3 regions of the Ensifer sp. ENS03 genome follow, and region 1 is predicted to be linked to each of the others. Evidence: riboswitches for the same ligand, from Rfam matches in the RefSeq annotation. Region 1 holds a riboswitch; each other region holds the start of a gene.
What was found. Region 1 has a riboswitch for cobalamin ahead of IB263_RS08505 (DUF1636 domain-containing protein). Riboswitches for the same ligand answer to the same signal wherever they lie in the genome.
Positions count from the first base shown of each region.

Region 2: linked by a shared signal. The riboswitch ahead of bluB (5,6-dimethylbenzimidazole synthase) and the one ahead of IB263_RS08505 (DUF1636 domain-containing protein) in region 1 are both predicted to bind cobalamin.
Region 3: linked by a shared signal. The riboswitch ahead of metE (5-methyltetrahydropteroyltriglutamate--homocysteine S-methyltransferase) and the one ahead of IB263_RS08505 (DUF1636 domain-containing protein) in region 1 are both predicted to bind cobalamin.

Region 1 is NZ_JACVAV010000002.1:378,687-383,814, reverse strand. Features, by position in the region: gene aspT (aspartate-alanine antiporter) at 1-295, opposite strand, end outside; gene IB263_RS08510 (RidA family protein) at 777-1,253, shown strand; cobalamin riboswitch at 1,431-1,647, shown strand; gene IB263_RS08505 (DUF1636 domain-containing protein) at 1,752-2,165, shown strand; gene IB263_RS08500 (ABC transporter ATP-binding protein) at 2,188-2,991, shown strand; gene IB263_RS08495 (ABC transporter substrate-binding protein) at 2,988-3,941, shown strand; gene IB263_RS08490 (iron ABC transporter permease) at 4,029-5,012, shown strand; gene IB263_RS08485 (DUF924 family protein) at 5,104-5,128, shown strand, end outside.
Region 2 is NZ_JACVAV010000002.1:146,602-151,729, forward strand. Features, by position in the region: gene IB263_RS07340 (acyl-homoserine-lactone synthase) at 1-467, shown strand, start outside; gene IB263_RS07345 (DUF2865 domain-containing protein) at 632-1,702, shown strand; gene bluB (5,6-dimethylbenzimidazole synthase) at 1,715-2,410, opposite strand; cobalamin riboswitch at 2,456-2,668, opposite strand; gene IB263_RS07355 (SDR family oxidoreductase) at 2,766-3,578, opposite strand; gene IB263_RS07360 (phytanoyl-CoA dioxygenase family protein) at 3,667-4,860, opposite strand; gene IB263_RS07365 (LacI family DNA-binding transcriptional regulator) at 4,964-5,128, shown strand, end outside.
Region 3 is NZ_JACVAV010000003.1:520,953-526,080, reverse strand. Features, by position in the region: gene IB263_RS15280 (ABC transporter ATP-binding protein) at 1-254, opposite strand, end outside; gene IB263_RS15275 (metallophosphoesterase) at 251-1,093, opposite strand; gene IB263_RS15270 (LysR substrate-binding domain-containing protein) at 1,286-2,212, opposite strand; gene IB263_RS33955 (hypothetical protein) at 2,344-2,655, shown strand; cobalamin riboswitch at 2,674-2,893, shown strand; gene metE (5-methyltetrahydropteroyltriglutamate--homocysteine S-methyltransferase) at 2,993-5,128, shown strand, end outside.

The sequences.
Region 1 (5,128 bases):
GCGCAAAGGCGATCTGTTTCGGTCCATCGGTGCTCAAGCCCCGCACGAATTGCGGCCCGACGCCGTAGCCGACGGCGAAGAGGAAAATCAAAAACAGGGTGGATTTCAGGTCGCCGGAAACCTGGATACCCAGCTGTCCGATGAGAACGCCCGCAAGCAGCGTGGCGGTGACATTTCCAAGGTTGAACCCCGCGACCTTGATCGGACCGATGAGGAAGCCGATGCCGAGGGCGAGGAAGACGGCGACAGGCGGATAGGTCCGAAGCGTGTCGACGAAGAAATCAATGGGATTCACTGATGCTATTCCCTTCTGAAAGTTGAGTTGCCGTCACTTCATTTCGGGATCTGCGCGGCTAAGTTGAGCTTGTTTCCGAGGCTTGTCGATGCCCAATCTTAATCCCGGCAATTGTCGCTTCGGTCGTCGAAATTCTCAACGGGCATAGGGTTACGTGAGCGTAACGTATGTTACATTTCAGCGTTTTTACTTGGGGTTGGGGATCGAGGCCGCCACGATGTGTCGGTCGCATTCGATCGCAAGACCGCGGCACTGGCCCGGATCGCGATGGCACTTCAACTCTGGTGTTGTAATTCGTAACGTTATCTCCCAACGTGAGGCATGAGGCGTTTTCTCTTGGTTATGCTTGGAAAAGTTGCTGGGCACGGAACGGCGCGTCTTGCTGCTTGCGATAGGGGCGGCAGAATTTCGAGGGCTTGAGAAAAAGGCGGTGTCGTCTCCGCAAGGCGGCCGGTTCGTAAGGTGACGAGGAGGGGAAGCAATGATGGACGAGGTTATCCGAAGGCTCGGCGCACTTGGCGTTCAGCTCCCGACGCCGCCGAGGCCGCTCGGCGCCTATCGCGCGGTGATCGAGGCGGGTGAGATGCTTCATGTTTCGATGCAGGGGCCATTGCTGGACGGGCGCTTCGTGCATACGGGGCTGCTCGGGCGCGATGTGACCATCGACGAGGGGCGCAAGGCCGCAGAGTTGGCAGTGCTCAACGCGCTGGCGCAGATCCATGAGCATCTCGGCCGTTTCGAGCGTATTCGCCAGATCGTCCGGCTGGAGGGACATGTCGCCTGCACTGAGGATTTCCTGGAGCACCCGAAGGTCCTCGACGGTGCTTCCGAGCTTCTGGCGGCCGCCTTTGGCGAAAGGGCTGGCCATGTTCGCTCCGTCTGCGGCGTGCGCAACCTGCCGGGCAACGCCTCTGTCGCGGTGACGCTGACGGCCGAACTCTTGCCGCCGGAGTTCTGAGGTAGCACGGCACGTGTTTTAGCGTGGTCGCTATCGCGGGCGTCGGATTGTGTCCGGCGCCCAATTTTCGGCTTGCGTTACGTAATGTTATTTAATAACAAATCTCGCATGACGAAACGCCGCATGTTGATAGATCCCTCCCGCCTGTGTCGTGCGGTTGTCTCATCTGCCGATTCATGCGAGGAAGGCGTTGATGGTGCTGCGTCCGCGACAATGCGGAAGCGGCTGAAAAGGGAACACGGAACGGACGACCCTGATGGGGCCGAGACCGTGGCTGCCCCCGCAACTGTGAGCGGAAAGCGCATTCACACCATGTCACTGGTCGAAGACCGGGAAGACGTGGATGCGCCACGACCCGCGAGCCAGGAGACCTGCCATCGAACCGATCAACCACAACGGACGGGGTGTTCCGATGGAAAAGAACTGGCTTTCATACGACGGTTTTCCGTCCTCTTGCCGTTTCGCCATCTCTTGCCGTCAGTCCGGCGGAGGGCAGGAATGGCTGAGCCGAATTTCCGACAGCACAAGATAACGGTCTGCACCGATTGCCGCTTCACCGGCGGCCCATGCGTGCCCGGTGCCGAGCTGATCAAGCGGCTCAACCTGAGCATCGCAGCGCTCGGCGCACCGCTCGATCGCGACTTCTCGATCGCCGGAACGGTCTGCATGGCGGCCTGCACGCGGCCCTGCACCATCGCCTTCCAGGCAACGGGGAAGGCGACCTATCTCTTCGGCGACGTCTCGCCGGAAGAGGACATCGACGATCTCGTGCGCTTTGCCACAACCTATGCCGAGCGTGGCGATGGCATGACGCGGGCGGCGGAACGGCCGCGCGGGCTGAAAGGCAAGACGCTTGCCCGCATTCCCGCGGCGATGCTCGTCTCCGAAGATCTTGGCGGGCACTTCCAATGAGGTCGCGCAGAGGAACGAACCCATGAGCTGCAACGCAACGGGTGCAGCCCTCACGGTCGAGGGCCTTCGCTGGGGGCCGCGTTCGGGCCTGACGCTGGTCAACGACATCGGCTTTGCGATCGCGGCCGGCAGCCGGCTTGCGATCCTCGGGCCGAATGGCGCCGGCAAGACCTCGCTTCTGCGCTGCCTCTACCGGGCGGTGCAGCCGAACGCCGGCCGTGTTTCGGTCGATGGCGTCGATCTCTGGTCGATCTCAGCGCGCGAGGCGGCAAGGACAATCGCCGTCGTCTTGCAGGAGATGCCCGGCGATTTTCCCTTCAGCGTGCGCGACGTCGTGATGATGGGACGCATTCCGCGGCGGGAGGGCCTGAGCGGCTGGAACGATTTCGACCGCGAGCGGGTGCAGCATGCGCTCGCGCATCTCGATCTCGCCCATCTTGCCGGTCGCCAGTTCTCGACGCTTTCGGGCGGTGAGAAGCAGCGGGTGCTGATCGCCCGCGCGCTGGCGCAGGAACCGCGCATCATCATCCTCGACGAGCCGACGAACCATCTCGACATCCGCCACCAGCTCGAAATCCTCGAGCTCTTGCAGACGCTGAAGCTGACAATCGTCTCGACGCTGCACGACATCAACCTCGCCGCCGAGTTTGCGACAGATGTCGCGATCTTGACCGCCGGGCGGCTGACGGCCTTCGGCCCGCCCGAAGAGGTGCTTAGCCCCGGCGAGCTTTCGGCCGCCTTCGGCGTCACCGCCACCGTTCACAATGCCGCTGCCGGCGGCGCCCGCTTTTCCTTTTCACTTCCTCGACAGGGATCGATTTCATGAAGATCAATATTGCCCCATTTTCCCTTCTTTTCGTGCTTGCCGCCGCCACGCCGGCGCTCGCCTATCCGGTCACCGTCAAGAGCTGCAACCGCGAGGTGACCTTCGACGCGGCGCCGAAGCGCGCGATCGCCAACGACGTCAACCTGGTGGAGATGATGCTGGCGCTGAGGCTCCAGGACCGCATGGTCGGCTATACCGGCGTTTCCGGCTGGAAGACGCTGGACGAGAAGCTGCGCGAAGGCGTCAAGGAACTGCCGGAGCTTTCGGAGAAATATCCGACCAAGGAAGTGCTGCTCAACGCCGATGCCGATTTCCTCTTTGCCGGCTGGAACTACGGCATGAAGGTCGGCGGCGAGGTCACGCCCGAGACATTGGCGCCCTTCAAGATCGGCGTCTACGAGCTGACCGAATCCTGCATCCACGTGATGGCCAAGCAGAAGCCTGATATGAACGACATGTTCGTCGATCTTCTCAATCTCGGCCGCATCTTCGGCGTCGAGGATCGCGCCGAGACGCTGGTTGACGGCTATCGCCGCCAGCTTGCCGAAATCACCAAGGCGACCGCCGGCAAGGCTAACCCGACGCGGGTCTTCGTCTATGATTCCGGCGAAGAGAAGCCGTTTACTTCCGGCCGCTTCGGCATTCCGACGGCGATGATCGAGGCCGCCGGCGGCGCCAACATCATGGACGACGTGGAAAAGAGCTGGGTGGAAATCTCCTGGGAACCGGTGATCGAGCGCAACCCGGAAGTGGTGGTCATCGTCAACTACGGCGAGGTGAAGGCCGAGGACAAGATCGCCTTCATGAAGAACAATGCGGCCTTCAAGAATGTCGATGCCGTCAAGAACGATCGCTTCGTCGTGCTCGATTATGTCGAGGCGACGCCAGGCCCGCGCAACATCGACGCCATTGCCAGGCTTGCCAAGGCCTTTCAGGGCGAGGGCCTGTAAGCGATGCTGGCTGAGGATGCGTCGCCTGGTTCCGTCGCCGTTTCACGCCTAGCGCCGGCACGGGCGCTGAAGGCGGGTGCCGGTCTCATGGCGGCGCTTTTGCTGCTGGCCTTGACCGTCACGGCCGGCGTATCGCTCGGCTCGGCGCCGATTCCGGTTGCGACCGTCTGGTCGATCATCGCCAGCAAGATTTCTCCGGGCAGCGTCGAGGCTTTCTGGTCGGCGGGGCGCGAGAGCATCGTCTGGGACGTGCGCCTGCCGCGCGTCATGCTGGCGGGCCTCGTCGGCGCCGGGCTGGGGCTGACTGGCGCCGTGCTGCAGGCGGTCACGCGCAATCCACTTGCCGATCCGCATCTGCTGGGCGTTTCCTCCGGCGGCGCGCTCGGCGCGATCGTGGCGCTGCTGCACACCGGCATGATCCTCGGTCTTGCCACGGTGCCGCTCTTTGCCTTTGCCGGCGCGCTGCTCGCAACCGTGCTCGTCGCCTTCGTCTCCCGCGTGCTCGGCAGCAGCGCCGACCGTCTCGTGCTGGCCGGCGTCGCGGTCGCCTTCGTCTTGACATCCGTCGGCAACCTCATGATTTTCCTTGGGGACCCGAGGGCGACCCATACGGTCATCTTCTGGATGCTCGGCGGTCTTGGCCTGGCGCAATGGTCGCAGCTCGTCTATCCCGGCGTGGTGCTTTTCGCGTCCCTCGGCTGGCTGATGATCCGGGCGCGCGAAATCAATGCGCTCGCCATGGGCGACGAAACCGCGATGACGCTCGGCATTCCCGTGCGCCGCTTCCGGCTGACGCTGTTCGTCGTCACCGCACTTCTGACCGGGGTGATGGTCGCCTTTTCCGGCGCGATCGGTTTCGTCGGGCTGATGGTGCCGCATTTCGTGCGGCTTCTGGCCGGCAGCGACAACGTGCGGGTCATTCCGCTCTCGGCCTTCTTCGGGGCGCTGACGCTCATCCTTGCGGATCTGGCGGCCCGCGTCATCATGGCGCCGGAGGACATGCCGATCGGCGTCGTCACCGGGCTCGTCGGCGGTATCGCCTTCATTGCCATCCTGAAGCGACGCGCGTAAGGCGGGTAGGAACACGTTATGGACAAGGGCCGGTTCCGGCCTATGTGTTAGCGCAGCCGAGGGATCGGCGATTGGCCCGCATGAGGAGCATATGGCGAACGAAGCTGACATCTGCA
Region 2 (5,128 bases), 230 kb from region 1:
CCGATACCGGCCGGCTGCGCGGCGCGCTTCGCCTCCTGCCGACACTCGGCCCAAACATGCTGGACGATACCTTCCCGATCCTGCTCGGCGATAATCCGGAAATCCGCAGCGCTTCGGTCTGGGAATCCAGCCGCTTCTGCATCGAGCCCGAGATCTCGCAGGACCGCGCCTCGAACCAGGTGACGGTCGCGGCCGCCGAACTGATGTGCGGCGTCGGCGAGCTGGGCCTTGCTTCCGGCATCAGCCACATCGTCACGGTGACGGATGTGTTCCTGGAGCGCATGTTCCGGCGCATGGGATGCCCGGGCGAGCGTATCGCCGAACCGCATCGCATCGGCTCCGTTTTCGCGGTTGCCGTCGCTTGGGAAGTAACGCCGGATCTGCTCACGCGGATGAAGGCGGTCGCTGCCATCGAAGGTACCGTGCTCGAACGTCCGATGTCGCTGGAAACCGCCCGCGCCGCCTAAGCGCGTCAGTCGATCTGCGCTGTTAACGCAAACCGTCGCTTGTCGTTGCACGATCACCGACAAGCTCTATGATGGAGGCGAAACAGGAATGCCGCTGGCAGCAACCCGCAGAAGGTCGGCGCCGACCTGGCAACAGGAAGAGACTTTCGCCCGTGTTCACGCGCATGAAACACGTCGCTGCGGCCCTTGTGCCTCTGGTTCTGATCGGTGCCGGTCCGTCACTGGCATCGACGGCCTGCGACCGACTGAACGCGCGGCTCGCGCAACTGCCTGACTACGTCGCCAGCAATGCCGATGCGCGCGACTACGCAAGCGCGATCTCGCGGCAGAATATCGAGCTGCGGCGGGCAAAGAACGACCGCCGCCGCGCGGGTTGCAGTGGCGGCAACGCCATTGGCTTCGACGGCGGCGACCCCGACACTTGCTACGGCCTCAACAGCCTGATCGCCGAGATGGAAGACAATCTGCGCATGCTGAAGTCCGAGCGCGAGCAGATCGTCGCCGGCGGCAGCGACGACAGCCGGCGCCGCATCCTTGCCGCGCTGGAGATCAACGGTTGCTATGGCGACCGCGAGGAGTTCGCAAGCGTGGAACCGGACGTGCCGGAAAGCCACCGCAACATCGTTGCCGACCTGCCGCCGGAAGACGCCTACGGCCCGATGCTCGGCCGAGGCGAAGACGGCTACGCGCCGCAGGAGCGCTACTATAGCGGCACGCTCAGAACCATGTGCGTGCGCACCTGCGACGGCGCCTTTTTCCCGGTTTCTTCAGATGCGACGCCGGCCGATTTCCCGCGCGACGAGCAGGCCTGTCGGGCGCGCTGCCCGGGGGCTGAGACCGAGCTCTATTTTCACGACCTCAACACGGAAGAGAGCGACAAGATGGTCTCGGCCGTGACCGGCCGTCCCTATACCGAAATGCCCAACGCCTTTGCCTATCGCACCCGCGCTGTCGGAAAACCCGGCCAGTGCGGCTGCCAGATACCCCAGACCGCCTCGACCACACCGAAGGCAAACGGAACGAAGATCGGTGACGACCAGTCGTCGATCATCGTCATCGAGACCAAGAAGCCGGAAGCGGCGAGCAATACCGCCAAGGCGCCGGCCGAAGAGCGGCCTTACGATCCGTCGAAGAACAAGGTTCGCGTCGTCGGCCCGACCTACCTGCCGCAGGAAGAAACCGCCATCGACCTCAAGCATCCGAAGGGACCGGCCTATCAGCCGGTCCAGAATTGATCGGACGAGGCCTTACGCCTTCTCCTTGCTGCGTCCCCATCCGTCTTCGAAAACCAGCTCGTCGAGCGGCAGGCGCTGGCGCCAGCCCTTCACGGCGAGTTCCGGCTGCTGATAGAGGCGATCGACATAGCCGAGGCAGAGCCAGGCAACGATCTCGATATGATCTGGGATGCCGAGAATCGCCTTGATCTCGGCCTCGTGGAAAATGCTCACCCAGCCGACGCCCACCCCTTCGGCCCGCGCCGCAAGCCAGAGGTTTTGCACGGCGCAGACGGTGGAATAGACGTCCATCTGCGGATTGTGGGTGCGCCCGAGTACGACGGCACCGCCGCGCGTGCGGTCGCAGGTGACACAGATGCTGAGCGGCGCCTTGCGGATGCCTTCCAGCTTCAGCGCACGGTACTTGGCCTGTTGTTCCGCCTCGAACATCAGCGCGGCCTCGTCATTGGCGCGGCGAAACGCATGCCAGACGCGCTCACGCGTTTCTTCCGCCCGCACCAGCACGAAGTTCCACGGCTGCATGAAGCCCACGGACGGGGCGCTGTGCGCAGCGGCCAGCAGGCGCAAGATCAGATCATCCGGCAATGGCGCGGGCAGGAATTCATCGCGCACGTCGCGACGTGTCTCGATGGCACGGTAGACGGCCTCCCGCTCTGGCAACGAAAAGGCGCCGGCAGCCGCAAGGCCGCCCTTCGGTTCAGTCAGCATCGTTCGATCCCCAACAATGCGAAAACCTCCCGCCGTCCACGCGGGGTTCGGTCTATCTCGCCAGGCCGGTCTTCTGACTTCGGTTCAACCGATCACCTCGCCTTCCCAGATCGCTTGAAGATCCAGTGGCAAAACCTTGAATCAATTCAAGGCTCTCTTAGAGGCGATCGTCCCCGTCACAGCGTTGGGCACGTTCCGGAATGACACCGGATTCCCGATTCTCCCGCTTTCGCGGGCACCTGACGACGGCACTAAGTGCACAGCCGTTTGAGAAAGACAAGCGGCGCCAACCCGGCCGGGACATGGCACGCCACTTTCCGCCGGCTACTGTCGAGCTTAGTCGTTTACCTCCACCTCAAAGCGGAGCGACCGGATGTGGCGAACCGTCATAGGCGCCCCAGACCGACTGATCGAAGCAAATCACCGATCCGGTCATCAGCCCGGACTCGGCCGACGACAGATAGGCGCAGGCCCGCGCCACTTCGGCCGGATCGACGAGCCGACCGAAAGGCTGGCCGGCCGCCGCCTTTTCGAGCCAATCGGCCGCCGCGCCATGAAACTCGCGCTGGATGCGGTCTTCGCCTTCGGACGCCATCCAGCCGATATTCAGCCCGTTGACGCGAATGCGGTTGCGAAGAAGCGCATAAGCCGTGTTTTTGGTCAGCGTTTCGAGGGCGCCTTTCGACGAACAATAGGCGGCAATGAACGGCTGGCCGGCCATCGCCGACATAGAGCCGATGTTGACGATCGTGCCCTCGGTCTTCTCCCGCCGCATGATCTTCACCGCCTCCTGCATCAGGAAGAACGGCGCGCGCACATTGATCGCGAACATGCGGTCGAAGAGTTCGGGCGTGGTGTCGAGGATCGTGCCACGGTCGGTGATAGCTGCGGCGTTGACCAGCGCATCGACCCGGCCGAATTCCGCGTCGCAAGCGGCGACCACCTTGCGGGCGTCCTCTACTTTTTCAAGATCGGCCTCGACATAGACAACTTTCGCACCGCTTGACTTGCCGATCTGCTCGGCCTTCGCCCGCCCCTTGGCGGCGTTGCGGCCGCAGATGACGATGCCTTCAGCGCCGCGCTCGGCGAAAAGGCCAGCAATCGTCGCGCCCAGTCCCTGCGTACCACCGGTGACGATGGCGATCTTGCCTTGCAATTGTCCACTCATCGAATTCCTCCCTCGGAAATGATCGTTTGAAACGGCTGCGGCTCCCGGCTAAAACACACCGGGAGCCTGTCAAATTGTAACTCGCTCGTCAGCTCAGCTTGCGCTTCGCCTGCGCCTCCAGCACCGAGAGAAACTCTTGTTCGCCCGTCCCCGCAGTGAGCGCCTCGCGCATCAACTGCGCCTGCGTCTTCGGCGCCAACCCGCCGAGTGGCGGATCCCGGTCGAGATTGGTGGGGAACGAATAGCCTTCGGCACAGGAGGAGATCGCGTTGGCCGCTTCCGCCTGCGTCAGCGTCCCGCCCGCCAGCAAGGCCCGCAAGGCCGGATAGAGCGTCGCGCTCATGGTCAGTCGGTCAACGGTTTCCATTGCGCGACCGAAGGCCGAAGACACCTGCAGCAGGTTGGCCACGCGGCGGATATCCCGGGAGCGGTTGGTGCCGGCGGCATGGAAGAGCGCCGGGTTGAAGAAGACAACGTCGCCCTTTTCGAGCGGAAGCTGCACGTGGTGTGCGTCGAAATAGGCGCGGAATTCCGGCCGGTTGAGCGCCAGATAGCCCGGCACATAGGTTTGGCTATAGGGCAAGAACAGCGTCGGTCCGCTTTCGAGCGGCATGTCGCAATGGGCAACCGCCCCCTGCAGCGTCAGCACCGGTGAAAGCCTGTGCACATGCGCCGGATACTGCTCGATCACGGCCGCAGTCTGGAAGCCGAGGTGATAATCGCGGTGCGCCGATTGCGCCGCACCGCCAGGATTGACGCGATTGACCTGCGCCGTCATCTGGTAGTTCGGCCCGAGCCAAGCCTCGCTGACGAGCGCTATGACGGCATTGCCGTAATAGGAGGCGAAATTCTCCGGCGCGTTCAGGCAGTGCTTTTCCAGCGAGTTCCAGATGCGGTCATTGGCGCCGGGTTTGGCGAAGTGATCGCCGCCGCCGCTGTTGCTGCGATGTTGCTCTTCGATGATGGCGCCAAAGACCCCGCTTGCGACGTCGATTGCTGTCGTATCGGCAAAGGCGCGCTTGAAAACCGCCACGCCAGGCCCGGTCGCCAGTACCTCGCAGATCTCCGCCAAAACAGAACGCCGCGCCTCGGCATCGCCGCACGCCGCAATCAGCGCGGCGCTGTCATAGATCAGGATATTCTTTTCGCAGCCGGCAGCATGGGGGTAGTCGGACAGACTGGTTTGGCGTTCGACTTCCGCCCGGAACGATTCGAGATCGCAAGCCTCTTCGGTGAGCCAGACGCGGTCGATCCGTTGGCGCGCTTTGTTGTCGGTCTTCATCGCGTTTCCTCCTCTGGAACATCCTGATGAACACGACTATAGGCGGCGGCAAAACATGATATAGAGCAAGAATCCATCAAAAATCCATCAGGAGAGCAAGGCGATGGCCCATCCGTTTCTGGTCAAGGACATCGCCTTTCAGGCCGGGCTCAGCACCGCGACCGTCGATCGCGTGCTCAACGAGCGGCCGGGCGTGCGCCGCCAGACGGAGGCCCGGGTTCGCGCAGCCATCGAGGAATTGGAGAAGCAGCAGGCCGGCCTCGACATC
Region 3 (5,128 bases), on a different contig from region 1:
GCATAGGACTGGAAGACCATCGCGACATTGCGATCGGCCGCCGCCATGCGCGCGACACTGCGGCCGCCGATGACGATCTCGCCGCCGTCGCCATGATCGAGACCAGCGACGATGCGCAACAGCGTGCTCTTGCCGCAGCCGGAAGGACCAACGAGCGCGATGAACTCACCCGCCTCCGCCTGCAGGCTAACCCCCTTCAGGATCGCGTTGCCGCCATAGGACTTGGTGATACCCTCTAGCGAAAGCACGCTCATTGCGCCGCCTCCACACGGACCGTCTTCTTGGCCGCCAGCGGGTAGACCTCTTCGACGATCGGATCGAGCAGGTGGCTGGTCAGTCCCGGCACCGCGATGATCTCGCTTTTGACGTTGACGTCGCTAAACTCGTGTACGACGGCGCCGACCAGCCGCTCGCCCGGCATCGGCCGTTCCAGCGTATCAATGATGAAGGAGGTCGGCGGCGCCCAGACGAGAGACGTCCCGGCGTGCTTGCCCGACCAGGCCCAGTGCAGGTGGCCGCTTGCATGGAGCGCCACCTCGGCTTCGGCGAAAAGATCAAACAGGCGTTGGCGCTGGCGCGGACGGATGCCCCAGTAGCCGGTGTCGCCTTCCTGCGGATCGTCAACGAAAAGCGGCTTGTGGGCAAAGACGGCCACCCGGCGGCCGTCGCGGCTGAGCAACTGTTCCTCCAGCCAGGCAAACTGCCTGTCTTCTTCTTCGTCCTCGAAGCCGATCAGCAGGCTGTTGAGGCCGAGCAGCCGCCAGTCGCCATGGTCGCGGCCCCAGTAGTCCGGACCGGCGAGCCGGCGCCAGCGGGCAAGCCGAACTGGATCCACCGGCTGGTGCGAACCCGGCAGATGGCCGACATCGTGATTGCCGGGAACGATCAGCACCGGCATCGAGAGCTGGCCGATCAGATCGAGCGAGAAGGTGATGTCGTCCTCGTGGTCGGCACCATCGATGGTGACGTCGCCGGTGTGGATGACGAGATCGGGTTTTACCGCCTCGATCCAGGCGCGAACCGGTTCCCAATTGCCATTGAAGTGGCTTTTGGCGGGGCTGAGATGGGTGTCGCTGATCTGGACGATTTTCAAGGAAACGGGCCTCCGACGATGGCGTGCGGTATCCGCGTCGGAGGGCTGATACTTCCCTTCTCTGCGGTTGGCCGCAGTCTTTAGGGAGCCGCCATGTCAGTTTGGTAACAGCCGTTCTCAGCTGATTTTCAGTTTCTCCATGAAAGCGTCATCTTCAGAAGACCGACGGGCCGAGTGGGCCCCGTTGTGTCTCTACATTGCGCCGTGGTCGGTCCGACGCGACGCCGGACAGGATTGCTCCATCACGGTCGAAAGCATGGCGTTCGACGCATCGGCCTCGGCGACGACCCAGTCGCGAAAGGCCTGGATCTTCTTCTGCCGCCTGGTGCTTTGCGGATAGACGAGCCAATAGGCGCGACCGTCGCGCACCACATGCTCGAACGGCCGGATGAGCCTGCCGCTCTTCAGTTCATCCATCAGGAAGGTCGAGACGGCAATCGCAATGCCGTGATCCGCAAGGATTGTGGCGACATCCATCGCCTGGACATCGAAGATCAATTCGGTGCCATTGCTTGCCGGCGGTTCGACGCCGGTTTCGATCATCCACCGCCGCCACCAGCTGGCGTTGCCGAAACGCCGGACTCTCAGAACGTCCGCGGGCTCCTTGAGCTGGTGCTTTTCCAGGAAGGACGGCGTGCAGACAGGCACGTAATCGAGCGGAAACAAGGGAAAGACATCGTTGCCCGGCCAGTCGCCGGCGCCGCTGCGCACCGCGAGATCGATGGCGTCACGTTTGAAATCGACCAACTCGGTCGACATGTGCACCCTGATGCTGATGTTGGGATGCGCGGTCTGAAACGACGCGAGGCGCTGACCGAGCCAGCTCGACACGACGGTTGGCAGCACCGAGATGTGCAGGTGATGTTCGGTCTTGTCGGCGATCTCCGAGAAGGCCGCCCCTAAGAGATCGATCGCTTCGGTCACCTTCGGCGCTAGCTGCCGCCCGGCGCCGGTCAATCGCACCTCGCGCGGAAGCCGGACGAACAGCGGCGCGCCGATGCGATCTTCCAACAGCCGGATCTGATAACTGACGGCCGCCTGCGTCATGCCGAGCTCTTCGGCGGCGCGGGTGAAACTCAGGTGCCTAGCGGCGGCCTCAAAGGCGCGCACCGCACTCATGGGAGGAATCTTGCTCATGGAACTGAGATAAGCATTCTTTATGCCAGCATGCGAGAAATCGCTTTGCGCGAAACGGCAAAAACCCTCACTTTTTTCGCGAACACACGCCCTTGAGAGAAGTGAGGATAGCAATGCTTAGCGCAGTGCGATCAACGATTTACCATGTCCTGAACTGGGCCGATAAAACCCTCGGCCCTCCGGTTGCCATCGACACGTTCAACGAGTTCCAACTCCGGGATATCGGCCTGACGCGAGATCAAGAGCATATCCGCGCGCGCGTCGGCGACGCGGCGGATCCGTGGCAGTGGCCGGAGGAGGACGCTTGGACCAAACCGCAACCGTCCCGTGAGCGGAAAGCAATGGAAAGACCTCGTCCTGCCACTGTCTCGCCGCGGGCGGCGGCGGGAGAGAATAAAGACATAAGCATTTCTTTATGCGATTGACGAAGAGCTCGGGACAGGGCATTGTCGCCCCATCGTGGTTCTTCGCCCGCCTTTGGAGGGACGGAGCTAAGAGGGAATTCGGTGCGGCGCCAGACAAGCGCCCATGCCGGAGCTGCCCCCGCAACTGTAAGCGGAGAGCGGCCGTTCGAAGATGTCACTGAGGGAGACGCCTCGGGAAGACGGAACGGTCCGTGACGACCCGCAAGCCAGGAGACCTGCCGCGATGAACAACGTCCACGGGCGGGGTGTCCGATGAGGCGCGTTGAGGACGCGGGATCGCTCTCGCGCCGCGGCTGCGTCGCATTCAAGCCTTGCCCATAACCTTCGGGGTAAGGAAATGACCATCAAGACTGCCAATCTCGGTTTCCCGCGCATCGGCCGCCGTCGCGAATTGAAATTCGCGCTCGAACGCTATTGGGCCGGAAAGGCCAGCCGCGGCGAACTTCTCGATACCGGAGCCAAGCTCCGCGCTGAAAACTGGGCCGCGCAGAAAACGCGCGGCATCGACATCATCCCCTCCAACGACTTCTCCTTCTACGACCACGTGCTCGATACCGCCGTGCTTGTCGGCGCAATCCCGCCGGCCTATGGCTGGACGGGCGGCCCGGTCGATCTCGACACCTATTTTGCCATGGCGCGCGGCTCGGCCGGAACGCCCTGCGCCGCCGGCTGCACCCATTCGGGAAGCAGCAGCGGCACTCCCGCGCTCGAAATGACAAAGTGGTTCGACACCAACTATCACTACATGGTGCCCGAGTTCGACAGGGATCAGCGCTTCGAGCTCACCCACAATCGGCCGCTGGAAGCCTTCCAGGAAGCTCAGGCCCTCGGCTATCGCACACGCCCGGTGCTCATCGGCCCGGTGACACTGCTGAAGCTCGGCAAATCGAAGGGCGGCGACTTCGATCCGGTCGATCTGATCGAACGGCTCCTGCCCGTTTACGTGAGGGTCCTGGCGGAGCTTGCTGACGCCGGCGCCGATTGGGTCCAGATCGACGAGCCTTGCCTGGCGCTCGATCTCGCGGACAAGGATCGTCGCGCTCTCGACCTCGCCTATCGCACGTTCGACACCGACGTGCCCGGACTCAAGATCATGCTGGCGACCTATTTCGGCTCGATCGGCGACAACACGGCAACGGCGTTGGCGCTGCCGGTCGATGGACTGCATGTCGATCTCGTGCGCGCGCCGCAGCAGATCGACACGCTCATCCAATCGGCTCCGGCGGACCGGGTCCTATCGCTCGGGGTCATCGACGGCCGCAACATCTGGCGGACCGATCTGGCCGGCCTGTTCCGCCGGCTGCAGCCTCTGACTTCGGCCCACGGCCGCGACCGCATCGAACTCGCACCTTCATGCTCACTCCTGCACGTGCCTATCGATCTCGAGCTGGAGCGTGCGCTTGATCCGGAACTTTCCTCCTGGCTCGCCTTCGGTACGCAGAAACTCGACGAACTCAGCCTGCTTGCCAGCGCCTTCGAGCCGGGGCTTGCCATTTCCGAGCACGTTTTCGCCGCCTCGATCGCGTCCGCCCAGGCGAGGCTCACCTCACTCAGGATCCATGATCCTCTGGTCGCCGGGCGCTTGAAAGCGCTGACGGATGCGGACAGCAAGCGGCAATCCCCGTTCGCGGGCCGCCGGGCACTGCAGGCGAAGAAGCTGTCATTGCCGCTCTTCCCGACAACGACGATCGGATCCTTCCCGCAGACATCGGAGGTTCGGCAGGCCCGTTCACTGCATGCGAAGGGCGAACTCAGCTATGTCGACTACACCGCCTATCTTCGCCGAGAGACCGAAGTGGCGGTGCGCTGGCAGGAAGAGGTCGGCATCGACGTAGTCGTTCACGGCGAGTTCGAGCGCAACGACATGGTGCAGTATTTTGGCGAGCAGCTCTCGGGCTACGCCTTCACCCAGAGCGGCTGGGTGCAGAGCTACGGATCGCGCTGCGTGCGTCCGCCTGTTATCTTCGGCGACGTTTCGCGACCAAACCCGATGACGGTCGAGTGGGCGACCTTCGCGCAGTCGCTGACCGATCGCCCGGTCAAGGGCATGCTGACGGGTCCGGTCACCATGCTGCTATGGTCCTTCGTTCGTGACGACCTGCCACGTTCCGTGGTGTGCCGGCAGATCGCGCTAGCACTGCGCGATGAAGTGTCGGATCTCGAGGCGGCCGGCATCGCCATCATCCAGATCGACGAACCGGCACTGCGCGAAGGCCTGCCGCTGCGAAATGCCGATCGCAAGACCTATCTCGACTGGGCGGTGGAGTGCTTCCGTCTCAGTGCAGCCGGGGTGGGCGATGCGACCCAGATCCACACCCATATGTGCTACTCCGAGTTCAACGACATCATGGCCGCAATCGCGGCGATGGACGCCGACGTCATGTCGATCGAGACGTCGCGATCGAAAATGGAACTGCTCGGCGCCTTCGCCGACAAGGCCTATCCGAACGAGATCGGCCCGGGCGTCTACGAC